DNA from 2 places in the Nonomuraea sp. NPDC004702 genome. Region 2 is predicted to be linked to the other one. Evidence: riboswitches for the same ligand, from Rfam matches in the RefSeq annotation. Region 2 holds a riboswitch; the other holds the start of a gene.
The links. Region 2 has a riboswitch for cyclic di-AMP ahead of ACWEJ6_RS17665 (C40 family peptidase). Riboswitches for the same ligand answer to the same signal wherever they lie in the genome.
Positions count from the first base shown of each region.

Region 1: another riboswitch for cyclic di-AMP. It lies ahead of ACWEJ6_RS31875 (coiled-coil domain-containing protein); the one in region 2 lies ahead of ACWEJ6_RS17665 (C40 family peptidase).

Region 1 covers NZ_JBSGCE010000031.1:529-15,148, reverse strand. The annotation lists gene ACWEJ6_RS31900 (PP2C family protein-serine/threonine phosphatase) at 25-1,140, shown strand; gene ACWEJ6_RS31895 (response regulator transcription factor) at 1,296-1,892, opposite strand; gene ACWEJ6_RS31890 (M50 family metallopeptidase) at 2,048-3,349, shown strand; gene ACWEJ6_RS31885 (amidohydrolase family protein) at 3,376-4,521, opposite strand; gene sigJ (RNA polymerase sigma factor SigJ) at 4,673-5,581, shown strand; gene ACWEJ6_RS31875 (coiled-coil domain-containing protein) at 5,597-6,574, opposite strand; cyclic di-AMP (ydaO/yuaA leader) riboswitch at 6,580-6,718, opposite strand; gene galT (galactose-1-phosphate uridylyltransferase) at 6,787-7,857, opposite strand; gene ACWEJ6_RS31865 (DeoR/GlpR family DNA-binding transcription regulator) at 7,854-8,633, opposite strand; gene ACWEJ6_RS31860 (50S ribosomal protein bL37) at 8,771-8,848, shown strand; gene ACWEJ6_RS31855 (TrpB-like pyridoxal phosphate-dependent enzyme) at 8,888-10,219, opposite strand; gene ACWEJ6_RS31850 (HAD family hydrolase) at 10,294-10,932, shown strand; gene ACWEJ6_RS31845 (uridine kinase) at 10,886-11,515, opposite strand; gene ACWEJ6_RS31840 (hypothetical protein) at 11,647-12,012, shown strand; tRNA gene ACWEJ6_RS31835 (tRNA-Gly) at 12,109-12,182, opposite strand; tRNA gene ACWEJ6_RS31830 (tRNA-Pro) at 12,272-12,348, shown strand; gene ACWEJ6_RS31825 (DinB family protein) at 12,425-12,925, shown strand; gene ACWEJ6_RS31820 (ATP-binding protein) at 12,942-13,433, opposite strand; gene ACWEJ6_RS31815 (helix-turn-helix domain-containing protein) at 13,666-14,532, shown strand.
Region 2 covers NZ_JBSGCE010000012.1:110,914-125,533, forward strand. The annotation lists gene ACWEJ6_RS17655 (M48 family metallopeptidase) at 1-1,130, opposite strand, end outside; gene ACWEJ6_RS17660 (hypothetical protein) at 1,142-1,975, opposite strand; gene ACWEJ6_RS17665 (C40 family peptidase) at 2,180-2,662, opposite strand; cyclic di-AMP (ydaO/yuaA leader) riboswitch at 2,793-2,956, opposite strand; gene ACWEJ6_RS17670 (C40 family peptidase) at 3,307-4,233, opposite strand; gene ACWEJ6_RS17675 (NYN domain-containing protein) at 4,366-5,688, opposite strand; gene ACWEJ6_RS17680 (phosphotransferase family protein) at 5,833-6,912, shown strand; gene ACWEJ6_RS17685 (response regulator transcription factor) at 6,902-7,558, opposite strand; gene ACWEJ6_RS17690 (sensor histidine kinase) at 7,579-8,796, opposite strand; gene ACWEJ6_RS17695 (PH domain-containing protein) at 9,160-9,651, shown strand; gene ACWEJ6_RS17700 (PH domain-containing protein) at 9,648-11,294, shown strand; gene ACWEJ6_RS17705 (FtsX-like permease family protein) at 11,509-11,910, shown strand; gene ACWEJ6_RS17710 (hypothetical protein) at 12,133-13,572, opposite strand; gene ACWEJ6_RS17715 (serine/threonine-protein kinase) at 13,948-14,620, opposite strand, start outside.

The DNA.
Region 1 (14,620 bases), on a different contig from region 2:
CAGACCGATACAGTCACACGCATCATGAGTTCCCGTCCGGCGCCGTTGATTCCGCCACGGGTCCGTGCGGTCCTGGTGCGGGTGCCGTTCCTGGTGTCCGCCGTCCGGTTCGTCCGGAGAGGGCCGCTGGCCCGTGACCGCAACCTGCTCATCACCTTGACCGTGCTCTCGCTCGTCATCGGGCTGCTGGCGGCGAAGGTGTCCACCGAGTGGTTCTCGCCGTCGCTGCTCATCCTGGTCACCCTGATCGGCGGGCTGCAGCTGCGGCTGCGCAGCCTGGTCAAGCTGCTGGTGGCGGTGGGCGTCGCGCTGACCTACGTCGCGGCCACGCTCGGGGTGGCGCGGGTGGGGCTGGGGCTCACGGTGACGATCGTGTTCACCACCGTGCTCGCCGTGCTCATGGCCCGTACCCGGGGCAAGCTCGGCGTGCAGGGGCTGCGCGGCGACGCGATGCTGCTGGAGCTGCGCGACCGGCTCAGGAGCCAGGGCGAGCTGCCCCCGCTGCCGAAGGACTGGGGCGGCAAGGTGGTGCTCAAACAGGCCGGGGGCTCGTCGTTCGGCGGCGACTTCCTGGTCTCCATGCGCGACGGCGACTCCGTGGAGATCGCCCTGGTCGACGTCTCCGGCAAGGGCGTCGACGCCGGCACCCGCGCGCTGCTGCTGTCGGGCACGTTCGGCGGGCTGCTCGGCTCGGTCGACGACTTCCTGCCCGCGTGCAACGCCTACCTCCACCGCCAGCGCGGCGACGAGGGCTTCGTGACGGCCGTGCACGTACGCCTCGACCTCGCCACCGGCGACTACACGATCACCTCGGCCGGCCATCCGCCGGTCGTGAAGCTCGACTCGGGCACCGGCAACTGGCAGGTCGCCTCGGCCAAGGGCGTGGTGCTCGGCGTGGTGCCCGACCTCCACTGCGAGCCCGACAGCGGCACCCTGCGCAAGGGCGACGCGCTGCTGCTCTACACCGACGGCCTGATCGAGCAGCCGGGGCGTGACATCGACGCCGGCCTCGACCGGCTGCTCGGCGAGGCGGAGCGGCTGCTGCCCTCCGGTTTCCGGGACGGCGCGAGGGCGCTGGTCAACGCGATGTCCTCGGGCCACAACGACGACTGCGCGCTGGTGTTGATCTGGCGTCCGTAGTGACGTTTCACACGGGTCAGGTCGTGATGGCGGTCACTGGCAACGGGTTCGGCGGGCTGAGATCATTCGACTGTTCGGGTCCCGGCGGAGCGGCGCGGCTCCACCGGGCCCGTCATCTCGTCCGGTCCCGCACAACGAGCCGCTACAACGAGCCGCTACAACCAGCCGCTGTCGCTGGCGATGCGCACGGCGTCCAGCCGGTTGCGGGCGCCCGTCTTGCACATGATCCGCGACAGATGGTTGCGCACGGTGCCGACCGACAGGAACAACTGGTCGGCGATCTCGGTCGATCTCGCCCCGCCCGCCGCGATGCGCAGCACGTCGAGCTCCCGCCGGGTGAGCGGGTTGGCGGCCGACTGCAGGGCCGCCACCGCCAGCTCCGCCTCCACCGCCCGCCCGCCCGCGGCGACCTGGCGCACCCCCTCGGCCAGCCGCTCGGGCGCCACCCGCAGGCTCATGAACCCCAGAACGCTGCCGTTGAACGCCCTGCGCACCTGGCCGGGGCTCGGCCGGGCGGAGAGGATCAGCACCGAGCAGCGGGGGACCTGCTCGGTCAGCTGCGTGGCGACCGGCAGGCCCGGCAGGTCGAGATCGACGATCGCGACGTCGGGCGCGCTCGACCGCGCGGCCGGCAGCACACCGTCGGGGCTGCCCGTCTCGGCGACCACCCGCAGGTCGGGCTCGGCTTCGAGCGTGGCCTGCAGACCGCGTCGCACCAAGGGCAGGTGTTCGGCGATGAGTATGCGGATCAAGACGTCCCCCTCCATCGTCTCCCAGGGTGATCGGCTGATCGCTTACTGTCAATGCGGTCCGTTGGTTCACCAAAGTGCGGGCAAGCCCGAGGGATGTGCTGAGTTCGACTAGTCTGGGAACGTCGAGACCGTCTGTCTGCCTGGAGCGCGCGTAGATGAACTGGCTCTTTGTCGCCGGGATCCTTCTGTTCCTGGTGGGGTTGATGGTCTCCGTCGGCCTGCACGAGGTGGGCCATCTCGTGCCGGCCAAGATCTTCGGCGTCCGGGTCACCCAGTACATGGTCGGCTTCGGCTCGACGGCCTGGTCCATCCGCAGGGGCGAGACCGAGTACGGCATCAAGTGGCTGCCGCTCGGCGGCTACATCCGCATGATCGGCATGCTGCCGCCGCGTCCCGGTGACGCCCCCGGCAGGCTGCGCAGCGCGTCGACCGGGCCGTGGCAGGGCCTGATCGAGACCGCCCGCGAGGCCGCCATGGAGGAGGTGCGGCCCGGCGACGAGGACCGCGTCTTCTACCGCAAGAAGTGGTGGCAGAAGATCATCATCATGTCGGGCGGCCCGGCGATGAACTTCGTGCTCGCCTTCATCTTCTTCAGCATCCTGCTGGTCGGCATCGGCCTGCCCAAGACCGCCCCGATCGTGTCGCCCGACACCAACACGTGCGTGATCCCCACCACCGAGGTGCGCAAGACGTGCGCGCCCACCGACGAGCGCACCCCGGCCGCCAAGGCGGGCGTCAAGGTCGGTGACCACATCGTCTCCCTCGACGGCCAGAAGATCGCGACCTGGCAGGACGCCACCCGCCTGATCCGCGGCCACGGCGCCGGCCCCGTCAAGCTGGGCATCGTCCGCGATGGCAGGCCGATGACGCTCGACGTCACCCTCATCGCCCGCGACATGGCGAACCCCACCGACGAGACCAAGATCGACAAGGGCGTCGGGTTCCTCGGCGTCGTGCCCTCCCAGGTCTTCGAGCAGCAGAGCATCGGGCAGGTGCCGGGCTACATGAGCGACCTGACCGGCCGCGTCGTGGGCTCGATGGTCAACCTGCCGGCGAAGATGGTCGGCGTCTGGAACGCCGCCTTCTCCGGCGACAAGCGCGACCCCGAGGGCCCGGTCGGCGTGGTGGGCGCGGGCCGGCTCGGCGGCGAGATCCTGGCCTCCGACATGTCCAACAAGAGCAAGCTGTTCACCTTCGTCAGCCTGCTGGCCGGGTTCAACCTGGCGATCGGCCTGTTCAACCTGATCCCGCTGCTGCCCCTCGACGGCGGCCACATCGCGGGCGGCCTGTGGGAGGGGATCAAGCGCGGCTACGCCAAGATCCTGCGCCGCCCCGAGCCCCGCTACGTCGACATCGCCAAGGTGCTGCCGCTCACGTACGCGATGGCGTTCGTGCTGATCATCATGGCCGGTCTGCTGGTCTACGCCGACCTGGTCAACCCCCTCACGCTCGGCTGACCCGGCCGGCGCGGCACGGGCGGGCGTTACCGCGCCTGGCGCACCCCGCGACGCCAGACCTCGGCGATGTCGCCGACGGCGGTGACGTCCCGGGTGGCGTCGCCCTCGACCAGCACCAGGTCCGCGCGCAGACCGGGGGCGATCCGGCCGCGGTCGGCCAGCCCGAAGTGCCGGGCGGGCACGCTGGTCGCGGCGGCCAGCGCCTCCTCGGCGCCGAGCCCGGCCTCGGTGAGCAACCGCAGCTCGCGGTGCAGCCCGGCGCCGTGGGCGGGCACGAACGGCGTGGCGTCCGTCCCGGCGAGCAGCGGCACGCCCGCGCGGCGCAGGGCCCGCAGCGCGCCGACGGCGTTGGCGGAGCTGCCCGGACGGGCGCAGTCGGCGGTCTCGACGTGCTGAGCCGTGATCGCCTCGAAGTAGGCCAGCGTGGTCACCACGAAGACCCCCTGGTCGCGCACCCGCCCGGCCAGGCGCGGCGAGGCCGGGTCGTCCGGCGTCAGGTCGGTCCACACGTGAGCCAGGCCGTCGACGCCGGCGTCGAGCGCGATCCCCACCTCGGCGGCGGTGATCGCGTGCGCGATGACCAGCAGGCCCGCCTCGTGCGCCGCCGCGGCCAGGGCGGCGGCGACCTCCGCCGTCATGACGGGGAGGTCGGCCCCGTGCACGGCGCCGTCGTCAATGACGATCTTGAGGTAGTCGGCCCCCTCGGCCAGCCTGGCCTGGACGAACGCCGGCGCCTGCGCCGGGTCGGAGACGAAGTCGAGCGCCGTGACGTCGAGCCCGTCCAGGACGGTGCCCGCCAGGGCCGCCAGCAACTGGGTCGGGTGCCCGCCAGGAGCGGTGGCCAGCGTGCCGGCGCTGCGCAGGTCGGCCACGTCGTCGTTCTCGGCGGCCAGCCGCCGCTGCCCGGCGAGGATCTGCGGCAGGCAGAACATGTCGAGCTCGGTGGTGACCCCGTACCGCAGGGCCTGGGCCAGGCTGCCGTCGAACACGTGGGTGTGCGCATCGATCAGGCCGGGCAGCAGCGTCCTGCCCGTGCCGTCCACCTCGGCGTCGGCCGGGCGGCCGGCCCCGCTGCCGACCGCGGCGATCAGGCCGTCCTCGATCACCACGTCGGCCGTCGCGATGGTGTGCTCGCCGTCGAACACCCTGACGTCGCGGATCACTGTACGCATTCCAAGCTCTCCCTTGTGAGTCGTGACGCCACCACAGAGGGGCAACCGGCCGGGAACTGTGACATGAGTGGCATAGATCACGCTTGATGCCTTCATGTCACAATCGCCACGCGTCAGGACTCTTCGGTTGCGACAGACGAGGAGGCGCGCCATGACACCGACCCCGCGGCACCCCGCCGACGCCGCCACCGAGCAGTTTCTCGGCTACCGGGAACTGCTGTTCTCGGTGGTCTACAACATGCTCGGCAGCGTCGCCGACACAGAGGACGTGCTTCAGGAGGTATGGCTGGCCTGGTCCGCCCGGCACCGCAGGCCGGACGCCGGACCGGTGGAGAACGTCCGGGCCTACCTGGTGCGGATCGCGGTGAACCAGGCGCTCGCCCGGCGGGCGGACCTGAGCCGCCGGCAGGAGACCTACGTCGGCCCCTGGCTGCCGGAACCGCTGGTCACGGCCCCCGACAACGCCGGAGGCGCCGCCGAGGGCGGGGAGTCGTTGTCGATGGCGGTTCTGGTCGTGCTGGAGACCCTGTCACCGCTGGAACGAGCGGTCTTCGTGCTGCACGAGGTGTTCGGTTTCAGCCACCCGGAGACGGCCGGCATCCTCGGGCGCACGCCCGCGGCGGTCCGGCAGCTCGCGGCCCGCGCGCGCCGCCACGTCCACGCGCGCCGTCCTCGTCACCGGACCCAGCCCGACGTCCACGCCGAGGTGACCGAGCGGTTCGCCGCGGCCGCCCTCGGCGGTGACCTGCGGGCCCTGCTGGAGGTGCTGGCGCCGGAGGTGACCCTGTGGACCGACGGCGGCGGCAAGGGACCGGCCACCAGCCTGCACCCGGTCCACGGCCGGGACCAGGTCGCGGCGGTGTTCATGTCCGTCGCCGCGACGCTGACCCCGGGCGCGGTGGACCTGCGCTACCGGCGGGTGGCCGGCGACCCGTGCGCGCTCGTCTTCTCCGGTGACGGGCCGCTGGCCGTGGTCGTCGTCGATCTCACGCCCGAGGGCGACCGGATCGCCGCCGTCTACTCCGTCACCAACCCCGACAAGCTCACCGGCATCCGCTGAGCCGCCGGTCCGCGGCTAGTTCATCGAGATGTGCACGTGGTCGTAGTGGTTCTCGGTGATGCTGCCGCGGTCGGACATCGCGCGCCAGCCCGAGCCCTGGTTGATGCGCTGCTTCCAGATCACGTACTTGACGCCCAGCTTGGCCTTGTTCTTCAGCGCCCAGTCGGCCAGCCGGTCGCCGAGGGCGTTGTTGACGGCGCTCGGCATGGTGCCGCCCGTGCTCATCATGAAGTCGCAGGCCCGGCCGAGCGGGTGCTCGCCGCTGGAGCCGGACCGGAAGCAGCCCACCTCGTACGGCAGCGAGAAGTTCTTCTGCACCTGCGCGCGCATCAGCCGGGTGCGCGGCGTGATGTTGTCCGAGCCGGCCGGCAGCTCGGGCGCCCAGCTCCCGTCGGACTTCTTGCCCGGCCCGAACGGCACCAGGTCCTGGAGCTTCTTCTTGATGTCGTCGATGACGTCCTGGGCGTCGTCGCGCTGCTCGGCCACCTCCGCCGTGCCCGCCTTCAGCTCCGTCGCGAGCGCGGCGGCGGCCGTGGCGGCCTTCTTCTGGTCGTCGCGGGCCTTGGCCACGCTGTCCACGACCGCCTGCTGCTCGGCGGTGAGCTGTTCGAGCACGGCCGCGCCGCCGCCGTCCGGGGTCATCATGAACGCCGGCAGGGAGGTGTCGCCGTTCTGGTAGCGCAGCCGGGCGATCTCGGCGACCCGCTGCTCGGCCGTGGCCAGCGCCTGCTCGGCGGCGGCGAGCCGCTGCTGGGCCGCGGTGGCGGCCTGCTGGGCCTTGGCCAGCTCGACCCGCTTGAGGTTGTACGCCTCGATGAGCTTGTCGACCTTGCGGTTGAGCTCCTTGAGCTGGGCCCGCAGCTGCGCCTCGGACGGCTTGGGCGCGGCCGCCACGGCGGCTGCCCCGGAGACCGAGGCCGCGGCCGGATGGACGAGCAGGGCGGTGGCGGTGATGAGACCGACGGCAAGACTCGCGGGGGACGAAGCCGCCACGTGGTTGTTCCTCTCCCTCTGCCGGCCGGGTTAGCTGACGGGTTCGGGCACGGGAGCAGTCCCTACCACTTGCGCGGATTCACCCCGGATGCGATGGGTCCCCGGCTCCCGGGCAACACGCCCGGGATTAGGCGTACAACGACCGTTATGGCCGATGTCTAACGGGATATTAGTGGTAGATCACGAGTCATGCGACTTTAATGAGAAACCAATTAGTGATCAATTCGTGATCGCAACATGCGTGCCGCCTCCTCCGGCAGCACGTCGTTGACGAAGGCCCCCATGGCCGACTCCGAGCCCGCCAGGTACTTCAGCTTCCCGGGCGCCCGCCTGATGCTGAACAGCTCCAGGTGCAGGTAGGCCAGCTCACGGCCGTACCGCACCGGCGCCTGGTGCCAGGCCGAGATGTACGGCATCGCGACCCCGAACAGCGCGTCGAGCGCCCGCAGCACCGAGGTGTACAGCGGCGCGAACGCGGCCCGCTCCTCCTCCGACAGCGCCGCCAGGTCGGGCACCTGCCGGTGCGGATACACGTGCACCTCGAACGGCCAGCGCGCGGCGGCCGGCACGAACGCCGTCCAGAGCTCGTTGGCGGCCACCACCCGCGTGCCGGCGGCCTGCTCGGCGGCCAGCACGTCGGCGAACAGGTTGCCACCCGTGTGCCGAGAGGCGGCCCCCAGCTGGAGCTTGGTGCGCGGGGTCACGTAGGGATAGGCGTAGATCTGCCCGTGCGGGTGGGGGAGCGTGATGCCGATCTCCTCGCCCCGGTTCTCGAAGCAGAACACCTGCTCGACGCCCTCGATGCCGGACAGCTCGGCCGTGCGGTCGGCCCACGCCTCCATGACCAGCCTGACCTGGGCGTTGGAGAGCCTGGAGAAGGAGGAGGAGTGGTCGGAGGTGAAGCACACCACCTCACACCGCCCGACACCCGGCCGCACCTCACTCAGGCCGCCGACATCCCCGTAAGTCCCAAAATTTCCGGAGAAAGAGGGGAAGCGGTTCTCGAACACCACCACGTCATAGTCATGGGCCGGGATCTCCGACGCCCGCGTGGCGGACGACGGGCACAACGGGCACTCGTCGGCCGGCGGCAGGAACGTCCGCGTCTGCCGGTGGCCGGCGATCGCGATCCACTCCTCGGTCAGCGGGTCGTAGCGCAGCTCGGAGGCCACCGGCCGCGGATCGAGCGGCCGCCGGTCGATCGCGCTCCGGTCGGCGTCGTCGCGCCGGTCGAAGTAGATCAGCTCTCGGCCGTCTGCCAGGTGGGTGATGGTGCGCTTCAAGGCGTGCCCTCCGCGATGATCAGTTCTCCGGCCCGTTCGGCCAGCTCGGTGCGTGCTTCCTCGGGCAGCCCCGCGTCGCTGATGACCACGTCGGCCTCGGTCAGCTCGGCGATCGTGCTGATGCCGACCGTGTTCCACTTGGTGTGGTCGGCGGGGACCACCAGGCGGTGCGCCGCGGCCACCAGCTCCCTGTCGGTCTCGGACTCCAGCAGGTTGGGCGTGGTGAACCCGGCGCGCAGGCTCATGCCGTGCACCCCGAGGAAGAGCGTGTCCACGTGCAGGCGGCGGATGGCCGCCACCGCCACGGGGCCGACGAGCGCGTCGGAGGGCGTGCGCACGCCGCCGGTCAGCACGACCGTGCGGTCGGCGCGCGGGTTGCGGTGGAAGACGTCGGCGACGGGGATCGAGTTGGTGATCACGGTCAGCTCGGGCACCGCGACGAGGTGGTGGGCCAGCGCCCATGTGGTGGTGCCGGCGGAGAGGGCCACGGCGGTTCCCGGCCGGACGAGGGTGGCCGCGTGCCGCGCGATGGCCTCCTTCTCCTGCTGCTGGCGGGCGGACTTGGCGGTGAAGCCGGGCTCCTCGGTCGAGCCGGGGCCGAGGGCCGTCGCGCCGCCGTGGACCTTCTCCAGCAGCCCGCGCTCGGCCAGCACCTCAAGGTCGCGGCGTATCGTCATGTCGGAGACGCCGAGCTCGCGCACGAGGTCGGCCACCCGGACGCCGCCGCTGCTGCGTACGCGTTCGAGGATCGTCTGCTGACGCTGCTGTGCGAGCACGCCCACCCCTTCCAACAGATTCCACCAAATTATGACACGAGATTGTTGAGGAATGTTAGGTCACGGCGTATCGCTTGTGCGGCCCGCGGGCAGGGGAGACCTTGAAGGTCACGATCCCGACCGCTGGAGGTGAGCCCATGGCGAAGCGTGCACGCAAGGGCAGGGGGCGCAAGAAGAAGAAGGCGAACCACAGGAAGCGCCCGAACGCGAACTGAACACGGGTGGCCGCGGATCTCGCGGCCACCCGTGTCATCTCAGCCGGGCAGCTCGGTGAGCGCCTGGTCGAGGCGCTCCTGCGGAAGCGAGTAGTCCTCCAGTTCGCCGGCCAGATGGCGGTCGTAGGCGGCCAGGTCGAAGTGGCCGTGCCCGCACAGCGCGGTGAGGATCACCTTCTCCTCGCCGCTCTCCTTGCAGCGCAGCGCCTCGGCGATGGTCTCGGCCAGCGCGTGCGTGGGCTCGGGGGCCGGGACGATGCCCTCGGTCCGCGCGAAGCGCACACCCGCCTCGAAGCACTCGCTCTGGGTACGGGTCACCGCCTCGAACAGCCCCAGCTCGTACATGTGGGACAGCAGCGGCGCCATGCCGTGATAGCGCAGCCCGCCGGCGTGGATCGGGTCGGGGACGAAGGAGTGCCCGAGGGTGTGCATCTTCAGCAGCGGCGTCAGCCCGGCGGTGTCGCCGAAGTCGTAGGCGTACACGCCGCGGGTGAACGACGGGCAGGCGGCCGGCTCGACCGCCCTGAATCGGGTGCCGATCCGTCCGGCCAGCTTCTCCCGCAGGAAGGGGAAGGCCAGGCCGGCGAAGTTGGAGCCGCCGCCGGTGCAGCCGATGACCAGGTCCGGCAGCTCGGGCAGCTGGGCCAGGGCCTCCTCGCCGATCACCGTCTGATGCATGAGGACGTGGTTGAGCACCGAGCCGAGCGCGTACCGGGCCTCGGGGTTCGCGGCGGCCACCTCGACCGCCTCGCTGATCGCCAGCCCCAGGCTGCCGGGGGAGGCGGGGTCGTCCGCCAGGGCCTTGCTGCCCGCGCCGGTGAGGGGGGAGGGGCTGGGGTGGACGGTGGCGCCGTACACGCGCATGAGCGAGCGCCGGTACGGCTTCTGGTCGTAGGACGCCCGAACCATCCAGATCCGGCATTCGACGTCGAACTGGGCGCAGGCGAACGCCAGAGCCGACCCCCACTGTCCCGCGCCGGTCTCCGTGGTCAGCAGCCGCACGCCCTCCTTGGCGTTGTAGTACGCCTGCGGCACGGCGGTGTTCGCCTTGTGCGACCCGGCCGGTGAGACGCCCTCGTACTTGTAGTAGATGCGGGCCGGCGTGTCGAGGGCCTTCTCCAGCCGGTGCGCCCTGATCAGCGGTGTGGGTCGCCACAGCCGGTAGACGTCGATGACCTCCTTGGGGATGGGCACGTAGCGGTCGCCGCTGACCTCCTGCGCGATGAGCTCCATGGGGAACAGCGGCGCGAGGTCGTCCGGCCCGACGGGACGGCGGGTGCCGGGATGCAGCGGCGGCGGAGGCGGCACGGGAAGATCGGGAACGATGTTGTACCAGTTGCCAGGGATCACCGTTTCAGTTTGAGCCGCCACTGTGGGCCGTCAAGGGTCTGGACACGGACACGTTCCTTCTTTACCTTGGTTGAATCAGTTCACAGGAGGAGCATATGAAAATCGATGCGGTCGTGTGCGACATCGGCGGGGTGCTGGAGCTGACGCCGTCCCTGGGCGTGACGGCCAGGTGGGAGGAGAAGCTCGGCCTGCCCGCCGGGCACATCGACGCCCGGCTGGAGCCGACCTGGCTGGCCGGGGCGGTCGGCGAGATGACGGAGGAGCAGGCCGGCGCCGAGGTGACCAAGGTGCTCGGCGCGCACGCCGGGGCGTTCATGGACGACGTCTGGACGGAGTACCTCGGCACGCCCAACACCGAGCTCATGGCGTACCTGGGCGCCCTGCGTCCGCGCTACCGCACAGGCCTGGTGAGCAACAGCTTCGTCGGCGCCAGGGAACGCGAGCAGGCCGCGTACGGCTACGCCGGCCTGGTGGACCACATCGTCTACTCGCACGAGGCGGGAGTGCGCAAACCGGATCCGCGCATCTACCTGACGGCCTGCGACGCCCTCGGCGCCGACCCCGCCGCCACGGTGTTCCTCGACGACCACGAGCCGTACGTCGAGGGCGCCCGCGCGGCCGGCCTGCACGCCGTGCGCTTCACCTCCAACGCCCAGGCGATCGCCGAGCTGGACGCGCTGCTCGGGCTCAGCCGTCCGTCAGCACCGCCGGCCGGTCCGGATGGTCGGCCCTGACCACCACGTCGGCGGCCCGCTGCGGGCGCGCCTCGCGTTCGTACCGCTCGTAGGCCGTCAGCCGCCACCGCTCGTCCTGCGGCGTGCGCCGCGCCAGCGCCCCCGCCGACAGCCACACGTGCACGCTCACTTCGAACGGCAGCCCCCGTCCCAGCAGCAGCGTGCCGTCCACGAGCACCACCCCGCCAGGCGCCAGCTCCCGGTACGGCAGCCGGTACGCGCGATCGATCCCGCTGTCCCACAACGCCGGCAGCACCCGCCCCGAGCCGCCCGGCTCCAGGGGTTCGAGCACCTCGCGCAGCAGGCCCTTGACGTCGAGCCAGTCCTCGTAGAAGACGTCGGGATCGGTCCGGCCGTGCTCCAGCCGGAGCGAGGCCGGCCGCAGGAAGTCACCCGCCGACACCCGCAGCACGGGCCTGCCGCGCAACCGCAGCGGCGCGACCAGCTTGTCGGCCAGCGCGCCGGGCCCCGCCGCGGGCGCCCCGTCGACCGCCACCCGCACCCAGGCGTCCTTGGGCCGCGCGGCGACGAGCTCGGCCAGCTCCTCGACGAGCGCCTCCCGGGAGATCGGACGTGCACGCATCGACGCCAGCCTACGCCCCCGAAGATCACAAAAGGCCAGGCCCCCGCCGCCCCCGCGCGGGTGCGGCGACGCAGCCGCAAGCTCCCCGGTTGTGCCCGTGCCAGGATGGCCGCATGGACCACTGTGGGCCTGTGCCGGACGAAGGCATCTCACTCCTCGTCGGTCGTGAAGTGTCAGCAGTCTGTTTCGTGCGGGATCACGTTGAGCTGCATTTCGACGATGTGATCCTCCGGGCCCTCGCCGATCCGTTCGGTTTGTACGGATGCCGGGGCTGGCGTTTCCCGCACGGCGACGCACCTGTGGTCATGCGCCACTACATCGGTCACGTGATCGACGGCTACGAGATGATGCCGGCCAAGCTCCTGGCGGTTGATTCCGGCGAGCATCGGTTCGCGATCCCGCTGGGCGAAGATGCCCGTGTCGGTCAGGAGGCCGCACATCTCGTCGTCCCCGAGAACGCGGCCCGCGACGGGCGGCACGGCATGTGGATCTGGTGAGGGCACCGCCCTGAGTCTCGTCATCGCAGAAGGACAAGATCGGATAACAGTGCGGCCCAGGCTCGGGATCATCTCCCGGACCTGGGCCTTCGTGCTTGGAGCGGACGACGGGAATCGAACCCGCGTAGCTAGTTTGGAAGACTAGGGCTCTACCATTGAGCTACGTCCGCGCGAACCGGTCGAACTCTGGTCTAGACTTCATCCGGTCGTCAGGGCGTAAGCGTACCGGAGTCACGGACCGCATGCGCACCCGGCGAGGCGGGGCGTGGCGCAGCTTGGCAGCGCGCTTGCTTTGGGAGCAAGAAGTCGCAGGTTCAAATCCTGTCGCCCCGACCAGGTCATCGGCCCCCTCCGACGCGGAGGGGGCTTCTTGGTTCGCGGACCCGGACGAAGCGCCCCTTAAGGTCGAGGCGTGACAGACAATCGTGTGCCCCCACCCCTCACCGGCGACGAACGGACCGTGCTCGGCAACTGGCTCGAATGGCATCGCGGCACGCTGGCCGTCAAATGCGCCGGTCTGACCGACGAGCAGCTCAGGCTCCGCTCCGCCGAGCCGTCCGCCATGTCGCTGCTCGGCCTGGTCCGGCACCTGGCGCACGTGGAGCGCGTCTGGTTCCGCCGTGTGCTGAACGGCGAGGACATCCCCCGCCTGTGGAACAAGGACGTCGACAACGACGCCGACTTCAACGACGTGGACGACGCCTCGGTGGAGGAGGCGTTCGCCACCTGGCAGGACGAGATCGAGCGCGCCCGTGCCATCTCGGCCGCCAAGCCCCTCGACGCCGTGGGCGACCGGAACGGCCAGGACTGCACCCACCGCTGGATCCTCGTCCACATGATCGAGGAGTACGCGCGCCACAACGGCCACGCCGACCTGCTGCGTGAGCGCATCGACGGCGCCACCGGCGAGTAGCGGCCAGGCCGGGGGCTCAGCCCTCTTCGGAGCCCTCTTCGGCGCGGAACAACGCCCACACGGCCTTGCCGCCGCGGTCGAGCGGGTCCCAGCCCCAGCACTGGCTGTAGGTCTCGACGATGTAGAGGCCGCGCCCGTTCTCGGAGATGAAGTCCGGCTCCTTGCGGCGCGGCACCTCGTCGCTCGGGTCCGCCACCGCCAGCAGCACGTGCGGCGACACGCGCATCAGCAAGAGCTCGATCTCCCGCCGGCCGGCCGCGTACATCGCGTACCTCACGGCGTTCGTCACCAGCTCGGACACCACGAGCGCGGCGTCGTCGCTCAGCTCGTGCAGGCCCCATCCCCGCAGCGTGGAGCGGGTCACGTCCCTGGCGGTCTTCACCGAGTCGGCCTGGAAGGGCAGCGGGCACGCGGTCGTGTTCGGCTTCCCGCCCTTGAGCAGGTGGTCGAACCCCACCTCACGGGTGATCTGCAGGCAATCGGCAGTGGCCAGAGGATCCTCCACCATGCCGCCGATACCTCCCCGTAGCCCTCGGTTTAGTGCATGTTTGGCCCACAATGCACTAAGCCATCATGGGTCACGAACGCGGCGGCTGCAAGACCCAAATGCACGTGCAGCTGCAATGTGCAACAGCATGCGCCTTTTGGGGCAAATCTCTCCTAATCGGACACGAGGTTGAGACCTTGTCATACCCGGCAATGTGGTGTCACTGTGTGTGCGGACCTTGATAGGAGGCAAAGTGACGCAGAACCAGCCGGGTTCCGGGCCGACGGCGCTGCGCATCCTCCTGGGCTCCCAGCTGCGAAAGCTCAGGGAGGCGAAGAACGTCACCCGCGAGGAGGCGGGGCACCTCATCAGGGGCTCCGAATCCAAGATCAGCCGCATGGAGCTGGGCCGGGTGGGGTTCAAGGAACGTGACGTCTCCGACCTGCTCACCCTGTACGGCGTCGTGGACCCGCAGGCGCGAGCCGCCGTCCTCGACCTGGTGGCCACCGCGAACGAACCCGGCTGGTGGCACCGGTTCAACGACGTCCTGCCCACGTGGTTCCAGGCGTACGTCGGCCTTGAGGAGGCCGCCGCCCGGATCAGGACCTACGAGGTCCAGTTCGTGCCGGGACTGCTGCAGACCAAGGAGTACGCCCGGGCGGTCGTCACTGCCGGAGCGGCGGGCATCGCGGCGGAGGAGATCGCCAGGAGGGTCGACCTCAGGCTCGAACGCCAGCGCATCTTCGACCGGCCGGACGGTCCCGTCTTCTGGGCCGTGATCGACGAGGCGGCGCTGCGCCGGCCCATCGGCGGCGTCGAGGTCATGCGCGCCCAGCTCGAACACCTCATCGACCTCATGCGGCAGCCCAGCATCACCATCCAGATCATGCCGTTCAGCTTCGGCGGCCACAGCGCCGAGGGCGGCGCCTTCAGCATCCTGCGCTTCCCTGACCGCGACCTGCCCGACGTCGTCTACGTCGAGCAACTGGCCAGCGCCCTGTACCTGGACAAGCGTGAGGACGTGGACCGATACACGGAGGTCATGGAGCGGCTGTGCGCCGTGAGCACCACTCCTGATGAGACGATCGATCTGCTGCGGACGATCGCCGAGGAGTTCTGACGGCGACGGCGTCGTTGTTCGGTACGCATCTGCCCTAGACTGGCCATCGGCGTTGGATCCCGCCGTGGCGGAGCATGCCCAACGCCGC
Region 2 (14,620 bases):
AGCCGGTCGGCGGTCCAGCCCGCCCAGTCCTGGGTGGACAGGCCGTAGTCGCGCAGGATCGTCTCGAACCACATGCCGAGCGGCCACCTCAGCACCTCGGTGATCGCGGTGAGCACCACCACGCCGAGGATCACCCGCACCCACCACGGGCCCCTGAGCACGCCCAGCACCTTGGCCGCGAACGGCGTGAGGACCAGCAGCCCGGCGAACAGGACCGTGAGGCCGAGCGAGATGTAGCCGGGCAGGGTGGTGGCCGCGTCGAACGCCTGCGCCCTGGCGATCTGGGCGGCGCTGAAGTCGCGGGCGGGGTCGGGGGCGACGGCGGGCGCGCCCGCCGCGAGGACCCGCCAGGGGGTGGTGAACGCGGCCACGGCCAGGATCACGCCGCCGACCAGGGCCAGGGCGGCGCCGGCGGCGCGCCTGGAGCGGGATTCCGCGCGTTGCCGTTCGCGGGCGATCAGGTGCTCCGCCGTTCCCGTCAGCTTGCCGGTTCCCGGACGGGCCTCGACGCCTTCAGCGAGGGGGCCGGCGGGATCGCCCGCGCCCTTGCCAGGGCCCTTGCCCTCGCCTCCACCTTTGCCGCCCTTGCCCTTGCCGCCGCCCTTGCCGCCTTTGCCTGCGCCTCCGCCTTTGCCGCCCTTGCCCTCGCCTACGGCTTCGCCGCCTTCACGTCCGCCTTTACCGTCCTTGCCCTTGGCGCGGCCTTTGCCGCCCTTTCCGGAGCGGTCCGGGTGCTCGTCGGGGCTCCTGCCGGGGGCGTCCGTGTCCTCGGCGGCCTGCGCGGGGGGCCGGGCGTCGGTGGCGGGGGCGTCGGCGCGGGTGGCGTGGGGGCGGTCGTCGGGGGTGGGGGGTCGGGGGTGACGGGGGTCCTCGGTGTCGGGGTCGGCGTCCGCGTCGGGGCGGGCGTCCGGATAGTCCGGGTCGTCGGCGTGGCCCGGGGACTCGGGGGGCTCGTTGGTGCCGGACGGCTCCGGCGACGCACCGTCACCGGGCCGGTCCCCGCCGTCGTCCCTGATGGCCACACCGCCGCCGTGCGCCGCCGCGACCGCCGTGCCGGGCTCGTCGGCCCCTCCGGCGACCGCTCCGGCGGGCTCGTCCCCTTCCCGGGACGGGTCGTTCCGCTCGCTCATCTGCCTCCCCTTCACGCGAGCTGCTCTCGTACGTACTCGCGCCACCGTGCCGCCAGCGTCTCGGCGGTGAGCCCCACGGAGGCGAGCGCCTGATCGACGCCGGCCACGCGGGCATCACGGTAGAGCCGTACCAGGGTCCCGTCACCGAACCGGTCCGCGAGGAAGCGACACGCCATCCAGGCCTCCTGGTACGCCCGCGCGAGCCGTCCGGGATCGGCGGCCGTGGGGGCGAAAGCCGCAGGTCCGGGCAACTCGCTCGGCAGCCGGCCGGCCTTTACGTCGGCGGCGAGTTCGGCGGCGGCCGTCCCGACGGGAAGCCCTGCGTCGCGGTAGGCCACGTAGTCGGCGAACCCCTCGTAGAGCCAGACGGGCAGCCGGTCGGTGCCCGCGGCGACGTGGGTGAGCTCATGGGTGAGGACGACGTCGCGTCCCGTGGGGGTGAGCCGGGCGAACGAGCCGGGCACGACGATCACCCTGGCGCCGTCGGCCACCGCGGCCAGCCCGTCCAGCGGGCCCGTGCGCGCCAGCCCGGCCGCCTCGGCGTCGGAGTCCGGCACGACGACCAGCGCGCGCACCGGCCGGCCGAGCACCGCGGACACCCGCCGTCCGGCGAGATCCGCGCGGCGGGCCAGATCGGCGAGCACGCCGGGCTCCGCGCGGTGCCCCACGACCACGGACCGCGCGCCGCGGGCCACCTGACCGCCGTCGCTCCACAACCCGCGCGCCCCGGCGGGCAGGACGGCGGCGGGCGGCGCGTCGGCCACCACGAGCACCGCCGTCGACAGCAGCAGGACCGAGAGGAGCAGCCGCGGACCGCGAAGGGACGGACGCACCTGCGAGGACACGGCCCGATGCTAGTAGGCCCACGCCCCTCCCGGCCCCTTCCCGAGGCCGACCCCCCCGCCGGACCGATCCCATCCCGGAGCCGACCCCTCCGCCGGACCGATCCCGTCGCGGAGCCGGGCCCTTCGCCGGACCGGGTCCTGCTCGGGGCCGGGCATGCGACAGGCCCCGGCCCGGACCGGGGAGGGTCCGGGCGGGGCCCGTTGTCACGCGCCGGGACGCACCGCGCCGACGAACGACGACTTCCGCCATCCGCCCAGTTTGTCGATGCGCACCCGTTCGCCGGTCCGCGGCGAATGGACCATCTTGCCGTGGCCGACGTACATGCCGACGTGGCCCAGCCCGTTGAAGAACATCAGGTCGCCCGGCTTGAGATTGCGCCAGGAGACCTTGCGCTTGATGCGGGCGAACTGGCTGTTCGTCACGCGCGGGAGTCGTACCCCGGCCTTCTTCCAGGCGTATTGGACGAGTCCGGAGCAGTCGAACGCACCAGGGCCCGTGGCCCCGTACCGGTACGGGTCGCCGACCTGATGCTTGGCGACGGCGACGGCCCTGCGGGCCTTCGACGCCTGCCGCGCGGCCTTGGCCGACTTGGCAGACCTGACGGTCTTCGCCGACCTGGCCGACTTCGCAGTGGCCGCCTTGGCGGTGCTGGACACCGCGGTGAGCCTGGCGGCCGATTCGCTCACCGTCTGCGCCCCGGCCGGCACGGCATGGAGAACCGCACCTCCGGCCGTCACGGTCATCGTGAGTGCGACGCCCCTCAGGGCAAGACGGGACAGACGGGGGTTATGCAGGGAGGTAGACAGGATTTCTCCTTGTGTCTTCCACGAACGCCTACCGGGTTAGCTGACGGATTCGGGCCTGGAAGTCGCCCTACGGCGCGAAGACGCGCCGATTCACCCCTGATCCCGGGGGATGACGGGATCTTTGGGTCCCCGGCTCCGTGCCTCCTGGCTGCACGGACTCGGCAGGTCGCCGCCCGATGGTTGTGCCTGAACGGGGATATCGGCGGCGACCGCTGGATTTCTATCTGGTCCGCATCGGGGTTCCGATGTCGATCCGCGGTGCGCATGGCTTGCTGACCGCGACGCCAGAAACTACGCCGAGGGGTCAAGATTTGGCAAAGGGAGACTCGGCCTGTAAAGATCAGATAAAGGTGCAAGTAAAGGGTGAAACCCCTGCTGGACCTCAGGACTCCATTACCGCTTTGTGACCCTTCTCACACTTCCCGGCACAGCTGATTGTCAGGGCCCTTTCGCCCCGTTTGCCCCTTTCGCCGCAGCGCTCACGGGCATGCCGAAGCCGCCCGAGATTTCGGGCGGGGGCCGAGTCAGGGGCGGATGGCTCCGACGAGCGGGCGACCGTAGTCGGCGAGGCGGACGACCTTGACGACGTCGCCCGTCTGCGGCGCATGGACGATCTTGCCGCCGCCCGCGTAGATGCTGACGTGCCCGAGCCCCTCGCTGAAGATGAGGTCACCCGGCTGGAGGTCCTTGAGGTCCACCTTCCGGCTCGCGCCCCAGGCCCACTGCTGCCACGTCGTACGCGGCAGTGAGACGCCGGCGGCGCGCCAGGCGGCCTGCGTCAGCCCTGAGCAGTCGTAGCCGCGCGGGCCCGTGCCCCCGTAGATGTACGGCTTGCCCACCTGGGCGAAGGCGAAGTTCAGGACGGCCGCCGCGCTGCCCGAGGCGGGACCGGTGTACTTGATGCCGGTGCTGTTGGGATTGCCCGGGTTGTAGGCCCCCAGCTTGTCCAGGAGCTTCTTCTGCTGGCCGACCAGCTTCAGCACCTCGGCCCGCTCCCGCTGGACGGCGTCCCGCTCCTTGTCGGCGTCGGCGAGCGCGGTCTCGGCGTTGTCGCGCTCGGCCTTGAGCCCCTTGTTCTCGCGGTCGAAGGCGGCCAGCTTCTCCAGCCGCTCGCGCGAGAGCTGCCCGGCCATGGCCAGCCCGGCCAGCAGGTTCTCTGGGTCGTCGACGCCGACCATGCCGGGCAGGGAGGTGACGTCCCCGCCCAGCTTGTAGGAGTCCACCGCCACCCTGATGATCTCGGCGCGGAGGTCGGCGACCGTCTGCAGCTTCTGCTTGTAGCGGTCGTTGAGCCTGGTGTAGGCGTCCTTGGCCTTCTTGTAGTTCTCGGTCGCCGTGTTGTACCGGTCGACCACCTTGTCGGCCTTGTCGTTCAGCTTCTCCAGCTTGGCCTTGGCCTGTTTGAGAGTGGGCTTGGGATCAGCGAGCGCCGCACCCATCGGGACCGTCATCAGTCCGATCGCGAGACCCGCGGCCACCGTCACCCGGCCAAACCTCACAGCGTCGCCTCCCAGGGATTACACCTGGGGCGAAATAGTACAGAAGTGGCGGGTTGGGTCTCGCCAATAGTGCTAATTCGTAACTTATGCGCGGCCCAGCCGGCGCAGCAGCAGACCGGACGGAACCGGTCTGGCGCCCATCCGGCGTACGGACTCGGCGACCTCGCGGTCGGAGGAGACGACGGCCATGGCCCGGCCGGGCGGCTCGGCCCGGACGAGCTGACGGATCAGGTCGTCGGCGATCTCCCCCGGCGCGCTGAACAGCACCCGCACCCCGCGCGGCGCCACCACCTGCACCGGCGCGTTGAGCTCGGCGCCGTCGAAGACCACCGTCACCTCGACCCGGGTCTGGGCGACCAGTCCGCCGAGGCCGGTCATCAGCCGGTTGCGCTGGTCGGCGAGGGTGAGCGTGCCGTAGCCGGTCTTCGTGACGTTGTAGCCGTCGATGATCAGGTGGACCTGCGGCAGCGCCAGGAGCTGGTCGAGGAGCTGCGGGTCGTCGTCGGCCAGGGCCCGCGCGGGCACCCCGCGCACCCCGGGACGCTCGCCGGTGCTGGCCGCGACCGAGTCGGCGGGCCTGCTGATCGTGGTGGGCAGCGCCAGCTCCCTGCGCAGCCCGGCCGAGGCGTCCTGAAGGGCGTCGAGCAGCACCCTGATGCGGGCGTCCTCGATGCTGCGGCCCTCGCGGGCGGCCCGGCGGGAGGCTTCGAGCTGCCTCTCCACGTCGGCCAGGCGCTCGCGCAGGCGGCGCAGCTCGGCCTCGCCCGCGTTCCCGGCGGCGGAGGCGGCGTGCCGGGCGTCGTCGGCGGCCTGTTCCATCTCCTCGGCCCTGCGGGTGGCGGCCTTGGCCCGCTCGCGGGCGTCGTGGAGCTTGCGCCGCAGGTCGGAGTTCTCGGCGCGGGCCGCCTTGATCTGCTCGCGCAGCCGGTCGGCCTCCTCCTTGGCGGCGGTCTTCTGCGCGGCGAGCTGCTCGCGCAGCCGCGTGACGGCCTCCTCGCGCTCGGACCCCTCGGCCGCCACGGCGGACTGCTCCAGGTCGGCGCGGGCGGTTTCGATCATCTCCGCCCAGCCGGGGGGCCTGGTGAGATAGGCTGCGGCAGCCACCAGCACGGGGTCGGCGGCGGGCGGCACACTGCCCTCGGCCAGCGCGGCGACCAGCTCGGGCCATCCGGCGGCGACGGACTCCGCGACCAGTTCGCGGAACTTCTTGTCGTTCTCCAGTTGCGCGGCGATCGGCGCGCTGCCCAGCTTGGCGCGCTTGCGCGGGTCGAACTTCGCGATGCCGCGCAGCGGCGGCGGCACGGAGACGGCGGGCATCGTGCCGAGAACCTGGGCGGCCAGGTCGACGACGTTGAGGCGCACCTGCTCGGGAAGCGGGCGAGACAGGCCTTCACCCGCTGAACTCATCCCACTTGTCCCTTCGTGACATGCCCTTTCAGACAAGGGTACGGCTCTTGCGTACCTGACCGTAACGGTCCCTTGAACCTAGACAAGCGCTTGGTAGGGGGTATACGACTGAGCCGGGGCAGCGGTGCGGCCTGGAGGTGAGCGGTGACGGAACAGATGCGCACGTCCACGCGTGACCTGGCGGAACTGCGCGAGCGGGCGTCCCGCTGGCTGCGCGGACGGGTCGGCGGGGACGCCACGGTGTCGGAGCTGTCGCGGCCCTCGGGCAACGGCATGTCGAGCGAGACGCTGTTCTTCACCGCCACCTGGGCCGCCGGGACGCGGCGGTGCGTGGCCAGGCTCGCACCTGCGGCGGAAGCCGTTCCGGTGTTCCCCTCCTACGATCTGCGGGCCCAGTTCGAGGTCATGCGGCTGGCCAGGGAGAAAGCTGGGATCCCAGCGCCGAGACCGCTCTGGTTCGAGCCCGACCCCGCGCCGCTCGGGACGCCGTTCTTCGTCATGGAGCGGGCCGAGGGCGACGTGCCGCCGGACGTCATGCCGTACACGTTCGGGGGCTGGCTGCACGACGCCTCCCCCGGCGACCGGCGGCGGCTGCAGGAGGCGAGCGTCGGGCTCGTGGCGGCGCTGCACGAGACGCCGTACACCGGGCAGGAGGTCGCGGTGCTCGGCCCGCTCGCCCCCGGCGGCACGGACGGCCTGCGCGCGCACGTCGAGGCCCAGCGCGCCTACTACCGGTGGGCGCACGGCACCCGGCCGATCCCCGTGCTGGAGCGGGCCTTCGACTGGCTCGGCTCACACTGGCCGGACGACCCCGGCCCCGACGTCCTGACCTGGGGCGACGCCAGGATCGGCAACGTGATGTACCGCGACTTCACGCCGGTGGCGGTGCTCGACTGGGAGATGGCCGCCGTGGGCCCGCGCGAGCTGGACCTCTCCTGGATGATCTTCCTGCACCGCTTCTTCCAGGACCTCGCGGTGACGATGGGCCTGCCCGGCATGCCGGACTTCATGCGCCGCGACGACGTTTGCCAGAAATATTGCGAAATAACTGGCTACGAGCCCCGCGACCTCGACTTCTACGAGATGTACGCCGCCCTCCGCCACGGCGTCATCATGGCCCGGGTGTGGCAGCGCAGGATCCACTTCGGCGAGCAGCCCATGCCGGACGACCCCGACGACCTGGTGCTCCACCGGGCCGCCATCGAGGAGCTGCTCACCCGCTAGCGTCGTAGACCAGCAGCGCGATCTGCACCCGGTTGTTCAGGTCGAGCTTGGTCAGGATGCGCGAGACGTGCGCCTTGACCGTGGGCACGCTCATGAACAGCTCCCGCCCGATCTCGGCGTTCGACCTGCCCTGCCCCACGGCCAGCGCGACCTCGCGCTCCCGCTCGCTCAGCCGGCCGAGCAGCCCCCGCGCCCGCTCGGTGCGGTCGCGGCCGCCCCCGTCGGACACGTGCGAGATGAGCTGCCGGGTCACCGCCGGCGACAGGATCGGCTCCCCCGCGGCCACCCGCCTGACGGCGTCGACCAGGTCGCCGGGCGGGATGTCCTTCAGCAGGAACCCGGCCGCCCCCGCGCGCAGCGCCCGCACGACCTGGGCGTCGGCGTGGAACGTGGTCAGCACCACGACCTCGGGCGGCGAGGCGGTGCGGCGCAGCGCCTCGGTCGCGGTGAGCCCGTCGACGCCCGGCATGCGGATGTCCATCAGGACGATGTGCGGCCGGTGCTCGGCCACCCGCGGCGGCACCTCGGCCCCGTCGGCCGCCTCGCCCACGATCTCGATGTCCGCGGCCCCGCCGAGGATCATCGACAGCCCGGCCCGCACCATCGCGTCGTCGTCCACGATCAGCACCCTGATCGGCGCGTCCATCTGCCCTCCGTCGGTCAACGTCACTCCCCGTCCTGCTCCGGCGGCCACGGCAGCCAGGCGCGCACCCGGAACTCGCCGCCGGTCACGCCGTGCTCCAGCCGGCCGCCGGCCAGCTCGGCCCGTTCGGTCAGCCCGATGAGCCCGGCGCCCGCCCCCGGCATGCGCGGCCCGTGCCGCGACCACACCGGGTTGCGCACCTCGGCCGAGACCCCCTCGCCCGGCTCGCCCGCCACGGCCACGGCCACCGGCGCGCCGTCCGCGTGCTTGCGCGCGTTGGTGAGCGCCTCCTGCACGATGCGGTAGACGTTGCGGCCCACCCCGGCCGGGACGCCGTCCGCGGCGCCCAGGTCGAGGCGGACGTCCATGCCGGCCTGGCGGCACTCCTCGACCAGCGCGGGCAGGTCGGCGAGCGTCGGCTGCGGCCGGTCGGGCACCGGGTCGGCGGCCCCCGGCGGGGTGTGGCGGAGCACGCCGATCACCTCGCGCAGGTCCTGGAGCGCCAGGTGGGCGTTGCTCCTGATCGCCCCGGCGGCCCTGGCGACGTCCTCGGCGGGCGCGTCGGGACGGAACTCCAGCGCCCCGGCGTGCAGGCTGAGCATCGAGATGCGGTGGGCCAGCACGTCGTGCATCTCGCGGGCGATGCGCTCGCGTTCGAGCCGCTTGGCGTCCTCGGCGGCGGTCTCGGCCCGTTGCCTGAGCGACCAGACGAGCTGCCGCCTGGCCCGGATGACGATGCCCCAGGCGTAGACGGTCAGCACGATCGTGACCCCGAACGCCGCCCCCCACAGCGGCGTCAGGTCCTCCTGGGGCCGCAGCAGCACGTACGGGGCCAGGGTGACCAGCGCCAGCAGCGTGACGGGCCCCGACACCTTGAACGGCCGGTGCACCGCCACGGTGAACAGCGCCACCAGCGAGGCCCCGCCGACCAGCTCCAGGTAGGACGACAGCAGGATCGTCACCAGCGCGAACCCCACCGGCCAGCGCCGCCGCAGCCACACCCCCGCGCACGCCAGCGCGCCCACGATCTGCTCGACGACCAGCAGCGGCTCGGGCTCGTTCCTGATCTCCTCCAGGCTGATGAACGTCACGCCGCAGGCCAGCAGGAACAGCGCGATGTCGGAGACCCAGTCGAGGGTCGAGCGCCGCACCCGGCCCCCGCGCCCGTCGCCGAGCAGCGTGGACGGCAACGCCCACCGGTATTCCAGGGCCGGATCGCCCTCCCCCCGCAGTTCCCTCACATTCGTCGAGGTTATGCCCTGCGCGGGAGCCGGCGACAGCGACCAAAGTCGGTGTCGCCGCAGACCGATGGCCGAGGCCGGCGGGCCGCCGCGGCGGCGAGTGTGGACGGCATGAAAGCGGTGGTGGAGGTGTTCGGCTGGCTGCTGATCCTGCAGGGGGTCGGCGGGCTGCTCAACACGCTGTTCGGCTGGTGGGGGTGGGCGCACGGCCTGCTCGTCGTCAATGTGCTGCCCTTCCTCGACGGTTACGAGGTCTTCGCGGCCGTCGTGATCGGCGTGCTCGGGTTCGCGCTGCTCTCGGTCGCCGGCGCGGCCGGGCGGACGGCCGGCGGGGCGGACGGCCGGCGGGGCGGAGGAGGGCCGATGAGCGGGACCGCGCTGCGTCCGCCGCGGCACCGTCCCGACCGCCGGGCGGTGGCGTGGTGGACGGTGCAGTGGCTCGTCCTCATGGTCCCCGTGGCGGCGGCGGCCGTGGGCGCGTACCTGGTGTTCACGCCGCGCACGCCGGGGCTGGGGGTGGCGGCGGCGGCGTTCGCGGCGGCGTGCCTGCTGGTGGCGCTGGCCGAGCCGCGGGCGGCCTACCGGGTGCAGCGGTGGGAGGTCACCGAGGAGGCGGTCTACGTCCGCCAGGGGTGGCTGACGCACACGTGGAAGGTGGCGCCGATGTCGCGGATCCAGCGGGTCGACACCGAGCGGGGGCCGGTGCAGCGGCTGTTCGGGCTGGCCGACGTCACCGTGACCACCGCCTCCTCCGCCGGAGCCGTCAAGATCACGGCGCTGGACCACCGGCTCGCCGCGGACCTGGCCGAACGGCTCACCGCGCGCACCCAGGCGACGCCCGGGGACGCGACGTGACCGGCTGGCAGCGGCTGTCGGGCCGGGGCCTGTGGAACGCGGCCGCCAGGTCGCTGGCGTTCGCGGCCGGCGCCGTCGCCGCGCTGGCGCGGTTCCTGGTGGGCCAGGACTGGGAGGCGGGCGGCGTGGTCGCCGCGTGCGCGGGGGCCGCCGTGCTGATCGTGGCGGGGGCGGTGGCCTACGAGGCGGCCCGGCTGCGGACGACCGCCTGGCGGCTCACGTCCGACCGGCTCGAACTGCGGTCGGGCGTGACCGTGCGGCAGCACCGCGCGGTCCCGCTGGACCGGGTGCGCAGCGTGGACCTGCGCGCCGACCCGGTGCGCCGGGCGTTCGGCCTGACCGTGGTCAAGGTCGGCACCGGCGAGCGCGCGGCCGAGGGCTCGGAGCTGGTGCTGGACGCCCTCGACCGGCACTCGGCCGAGATGCTGCGCCGCACGCTGCTGCGCCAGGACGCGCCCGCGCCCGAGGACGGTCCCCTGGCCGAGCTGCGCTGGTCGTGGATCCGGTACGCGCCCCTGTCGGTCTGGACGTTCACCGGGGCGGCGGTGGTCCTGGGCGCGGCCTACAAGGGGCTCGGCGCCGTCGGGCTCAAGGACTTCACCGACCGGGCGGCGAGTGGCCTGTGGGGCTGGGTGAGCGCGCAGCCGTGGCTCGCCGTCCCGCTGGTCCTGGCGCTCAACGCGGCCGTCGGCGCGCTCGGCGCGTTCCTGCTGTACGCCGAGTCCTGGGGCCGCTACCGCCTGGAACGCGAGCCCGGCCGGCTCAGGCTGCGCCGCGGGCTGCTGACCACGCGTTCGCTGACCCTGGAGGAACGGCGGCTGCGCGGCGTCGAGATCAGCGAGCCGCTGTTGCTGCGGCTGGGCGGCGGCGCCCGGGTCAAGGCCGTCGCGACCGGCCTGGCCAAGACGGAGGACGAGACCGAGGACGTGGCCGCCCTCACCCCGCCGCTCCCCCGCGCCGAGGCCACCCGCGTCGCCGCCGCGATCGCGAACACGACGACGGGCGCCGGGACAGGCCCGGAGATCGGCGCGGGGGCGGAGATCGGCGCGGGGGCGGAGATCGGCGCAGGGGCGGGGATCGGCGCAGGTGCGGGGATCGGCGCGGGGGTCGCGTCTCTGGTCGTGCATCCGGTGGCGGCCGGGCGGCGGCGGGTCGTGCGGGCGCTGGTGGCCACCGTCGTGCTGGCGGCGGGCGCGGGGCTCGCCTGGTGGCTGCTGCCCGCGTCGTGGCCGCGCGCGTGGGTGTGGGCGGCGCCCGTCCTGGCGCTCCCGGTGGGGTTGTGGCTGGCCGCCGAGAGCCGGCGCGCTCTCGGTCACGCGCTGGGCCCGCGGCACCTGGTCACGCGCCGCGGCGCGCTCGTCCGCCGTACGGTGGCGCTGGACCGGGCCGGCATCACCGGCTGGACGTTCCGGCAGTCGTTCTTCCAGCGGCGCTCGGACCTGCTGACCGTCTCGGCCTGCACGGCCGCGGGCGGCGGCCACTACGAGGTCCTGGACGTGGGCCGCGGCGACGGGCTCGACCTGGCGGCACGCGCGGTGCCGGGCCTGCTGGATCCGTTCCTGACCGGCGGACAAGGCGGCGGTCCGGGCGGTCCGGGCGGCGGTCCGGGCGACGGTCCGGGCGGCGGGCGGCAGGCCGCGTGATCCACCACGGTTGCCCATGCCCCTGTAGCGGACAAGCCGTGATCGCGCGGCCCGGCGGCTTTCTGGTCAATACGCTATTTGTCGCGCTTGCAACCGAGTTGCAGCCTTGTTGACCGTTGACGTAGATCGCCCGCCGGGAGGATGATCCCCGCGCCGCGGAGCCGGCCACCTCTTCGCCAGTCAGGGGCCGGGCCTGGCCCTGCTGTTGCTGCTGGTGGCCGCCCTGTCGGCGGCGGTGCTGGCGCTCGGCAGGACCGTGCTGGCCCTGCACACGGCCGCCAAGCGGCGCTGGTACGGGCTGGCCGCGCTGGAGGCGTCGGGCGCGCGGGTGGCGGCGCTGCGGGTCGTGCTGCTGTTGGAGCAGGTGATCACGGTGGCCGCCGGCACGCTGGCCGGGCTCGCCGCCGGGCTGACGGCGGCCAAGGTGGCGCTGGGCCGCATCCCGCAGTTCACCGTGCCGCCGGGCACGCCGCCGCTGCCGCACGAGGTCGCCGCGGTGCCGGTCGCGCTCGTCGTCGGCGCGGCCCTGCTGGTCAGCCTGCTGGTCGTGGGGGTGGTGCCGGAGCTGCTCCTGTGCGGCATCCGCATCGAACGGCTCCGCGAGGCCCCCGCGTGACCTCCGGCCGAGGGCCGAGCGAGGCCCGCGTGACGTCCCGGCCGAGGGCCGCGTGAGGCCCGCGTGACGTCCGGCTGAGGGCCGCGTGAGGGCCTCCTGACGCTCGCGTGCGGGCCGCCTGACGCCCACGCCCTGACGTCCGCGCCCTGAAATCGGCGCCCTGACGCCCACGCCCTGACGCTCGCGCCCCGACGTCCGCGCCCTGGGGTTCGCCGCGTGGGATCAGCTTCCGGCCGGCTGTTTGGCCAGCTCGGCCAGGTACGCCCTGGCCAGGGCGAGCGCGCCGTCCTGCGCCTCCTTGCGGGGCATGAGCCGGGCCTTGGGCGAGTTCGCCGGCTCGCCCTTGGGCCGCTCGGCGCCGGAGTAGTCGACCCTGACCACCAGCGCGCCGGTACGCGCGATCACCGTGCCGCTGGAGGCCGACACCTCCCCCTGCCTGGTCTGCACGAACTGGCCGTAGGCCTGCTCGCCGAGCCCCTCGATGTCGCTCAGCTCGCCCCACGTGATGCCGCCGATGGACGATTCGGCGGTCTTCTTGGCGCCGCCGTACTCGCCGGCGTAGTAGGCCTTGGCCGCGCCCGGGTCGATCGCGCCCGCCCGGTTGGTGAAGCGGTGGGTGGTGATCAGCATGCTGCGGATCCTGACGTTCCCGGCCGCGCCCGGCAGGTCGAGGTTGAGCCAGCGGCACTCGGTCTCGTCGTCGTTGCCCGACTCGGTGGCGCGCGCCCTCGTGGTGGGCTTCGGCACCAGGCGGGTGGCTGCCTCCGTGACGGCCTGGCAGGCGGGCGGGAAGGCGGCCAGCTCCGTGGGCGAGGGCGTCGGGCGGGCGGCCGGGCTCTGGGTGGCCGGGGCCTGGTCGGCCTTGGCCAGCACGCCGGGGTGTTGCGCCTGCCAGGCGGCCACGCCCTTGGCGAAGTACGCGATCAGGCCGCTGACCTCGCGGATGGCGTTCTCCTCGGTGATGGACCTGGTGCTCTCGTTGGACAGGATCTGCGCGTCCTTGCGCTGCTGCCCGGCCTGGAACTTGACCCGGATCGTCATGTCCCCGACCTGGGCGTGGGCCTGGCCGAAGGAGTACCACAGCAGCTTGCCGTCGCGCCGCCAGGTGTACTGGGCGAACGCCCCCTCGCCGACGCCGGTGACGTCCTTGACCGGGGAGACGTACTCCTTCTCGTCGGGGTCGAGCGAGGGCTTGGCGGTGGCTCCGTACTTGGCGCCGCGGTAGTCCATCTCGTAGGAGTTCTGGGCCATCGAGCGGCCGGTCTTGGCGCCCTCGCCCTTGTGCTGCTCGATCCTGACGTCGATCTCCCTGCTGCGCCAGAACTCGCCGAACGAGATGCGCTGGTTCTGCCAGTTGCAGGTGAAGGCGACGGTGTAGTCGGAGTCCCTGGAGGACTTGGTCACCGTCGCGCCGGGCGCCAGCCGTTCGGCCTCGTCCGCGGGCAGCATCGAGCAGGCGTCCGGGCCGGGCGCGGCGGCGGCCGGCGCCACGGACCGCGCCGCCGACGACGGCCCGGCGGCCGTCCCGCCGCCGCCCTTGCCGGACAGCAGCAGGTAGGCCCCCACGCCGCCGCCGGCCACGACCACCACCAGGGCCGCGGCGAGGGTGGGCAGCAACCACGCCGGGCGGCGTCCGGGCCGACCGGCGGGCGGCCCGCCCATCGGCCCCGTGGGCGGCTCCGGCGGCGGCCCCCACTGCGGCCCTGACGGCGGCCCCCACTGCGGGCCGGACTGAGGAACAGGCTGAGGAACAGGCTGTGGGCCCGGCTGTGGGCCCGGCTGCGGGCGGGGCGGCGGGCCCGGTTGCGGACCGGGGGGCGGGCCCGGTTGCGGACCGGGGGGCGGACCGGGGGGCGGGCCGGGGGGCGGGCCGGGGGGCGGTGTCGGCGGCCTTCCCTGCGGCTCGAACCGCCGGCCCGGCACCGGATGAGGGGTGGTCGGCGGCTCGTAATCGCTACCGGGATTCACTGCGACTCCTGAGATTGCCCTGACTTGCGGTGAGACATGGCGAAACGCCCCTTGCAGCACGCACGACGATCATCCCGGCAGCGCCCCGGAGACCACCCGGGCGATCCGCAGCGCCGTCTCCTTGTCGACCGGCGCCTTGACCGACACCTCGTCGCGATGCCAGATCACCTCGCCGAGCAGGTTGCTGGACCGGAAGAGCACGATGCTGTCGAACCGGCCGACCGTGCTGGAGGACATCAACAGCTCGAACCGGTTCTGCACGAACGCCGCCTCCCCCACCCCCGCGACGTCCACGACCTCACCGGCGGCCATCCGCGCCCGGGTGCCCTGCGCCGCGTTCCTGGTGCCCTTCTCGCTGGTGAACCGGCGCGCGGCCACCTGCGGCCCGCCGAGGTCGCCGTCGGGCTTCTCGATCCAGGTCCGTACGGTGATCCGCCGGCCCCGCCGCTCCTCCAGCCCCGCGACCCACTGGCACTCGCCGTCCCGCGTGGCGCTGCGCCGGACGGCGCCCTTCGCCAGCTCGGCGGCCTGGGCGTCGCTCAGCAGGCGGCAGGGGTCGGGGGCGGCGGCGTACCGGCCGGTCTCCGGCTGACCGGCCAGGGCGTCCACGGCGTACCAGCCGGCGCCGAGCACCGCGACGCCGGACGCGACGGCCACCGGCAGCAACCACCGCCGGCGACGCCCGGGGACCGGGCCGGAGCGCACCGGCGCGCCACTGAGCACCTGCCGGACCTGGGCCGCC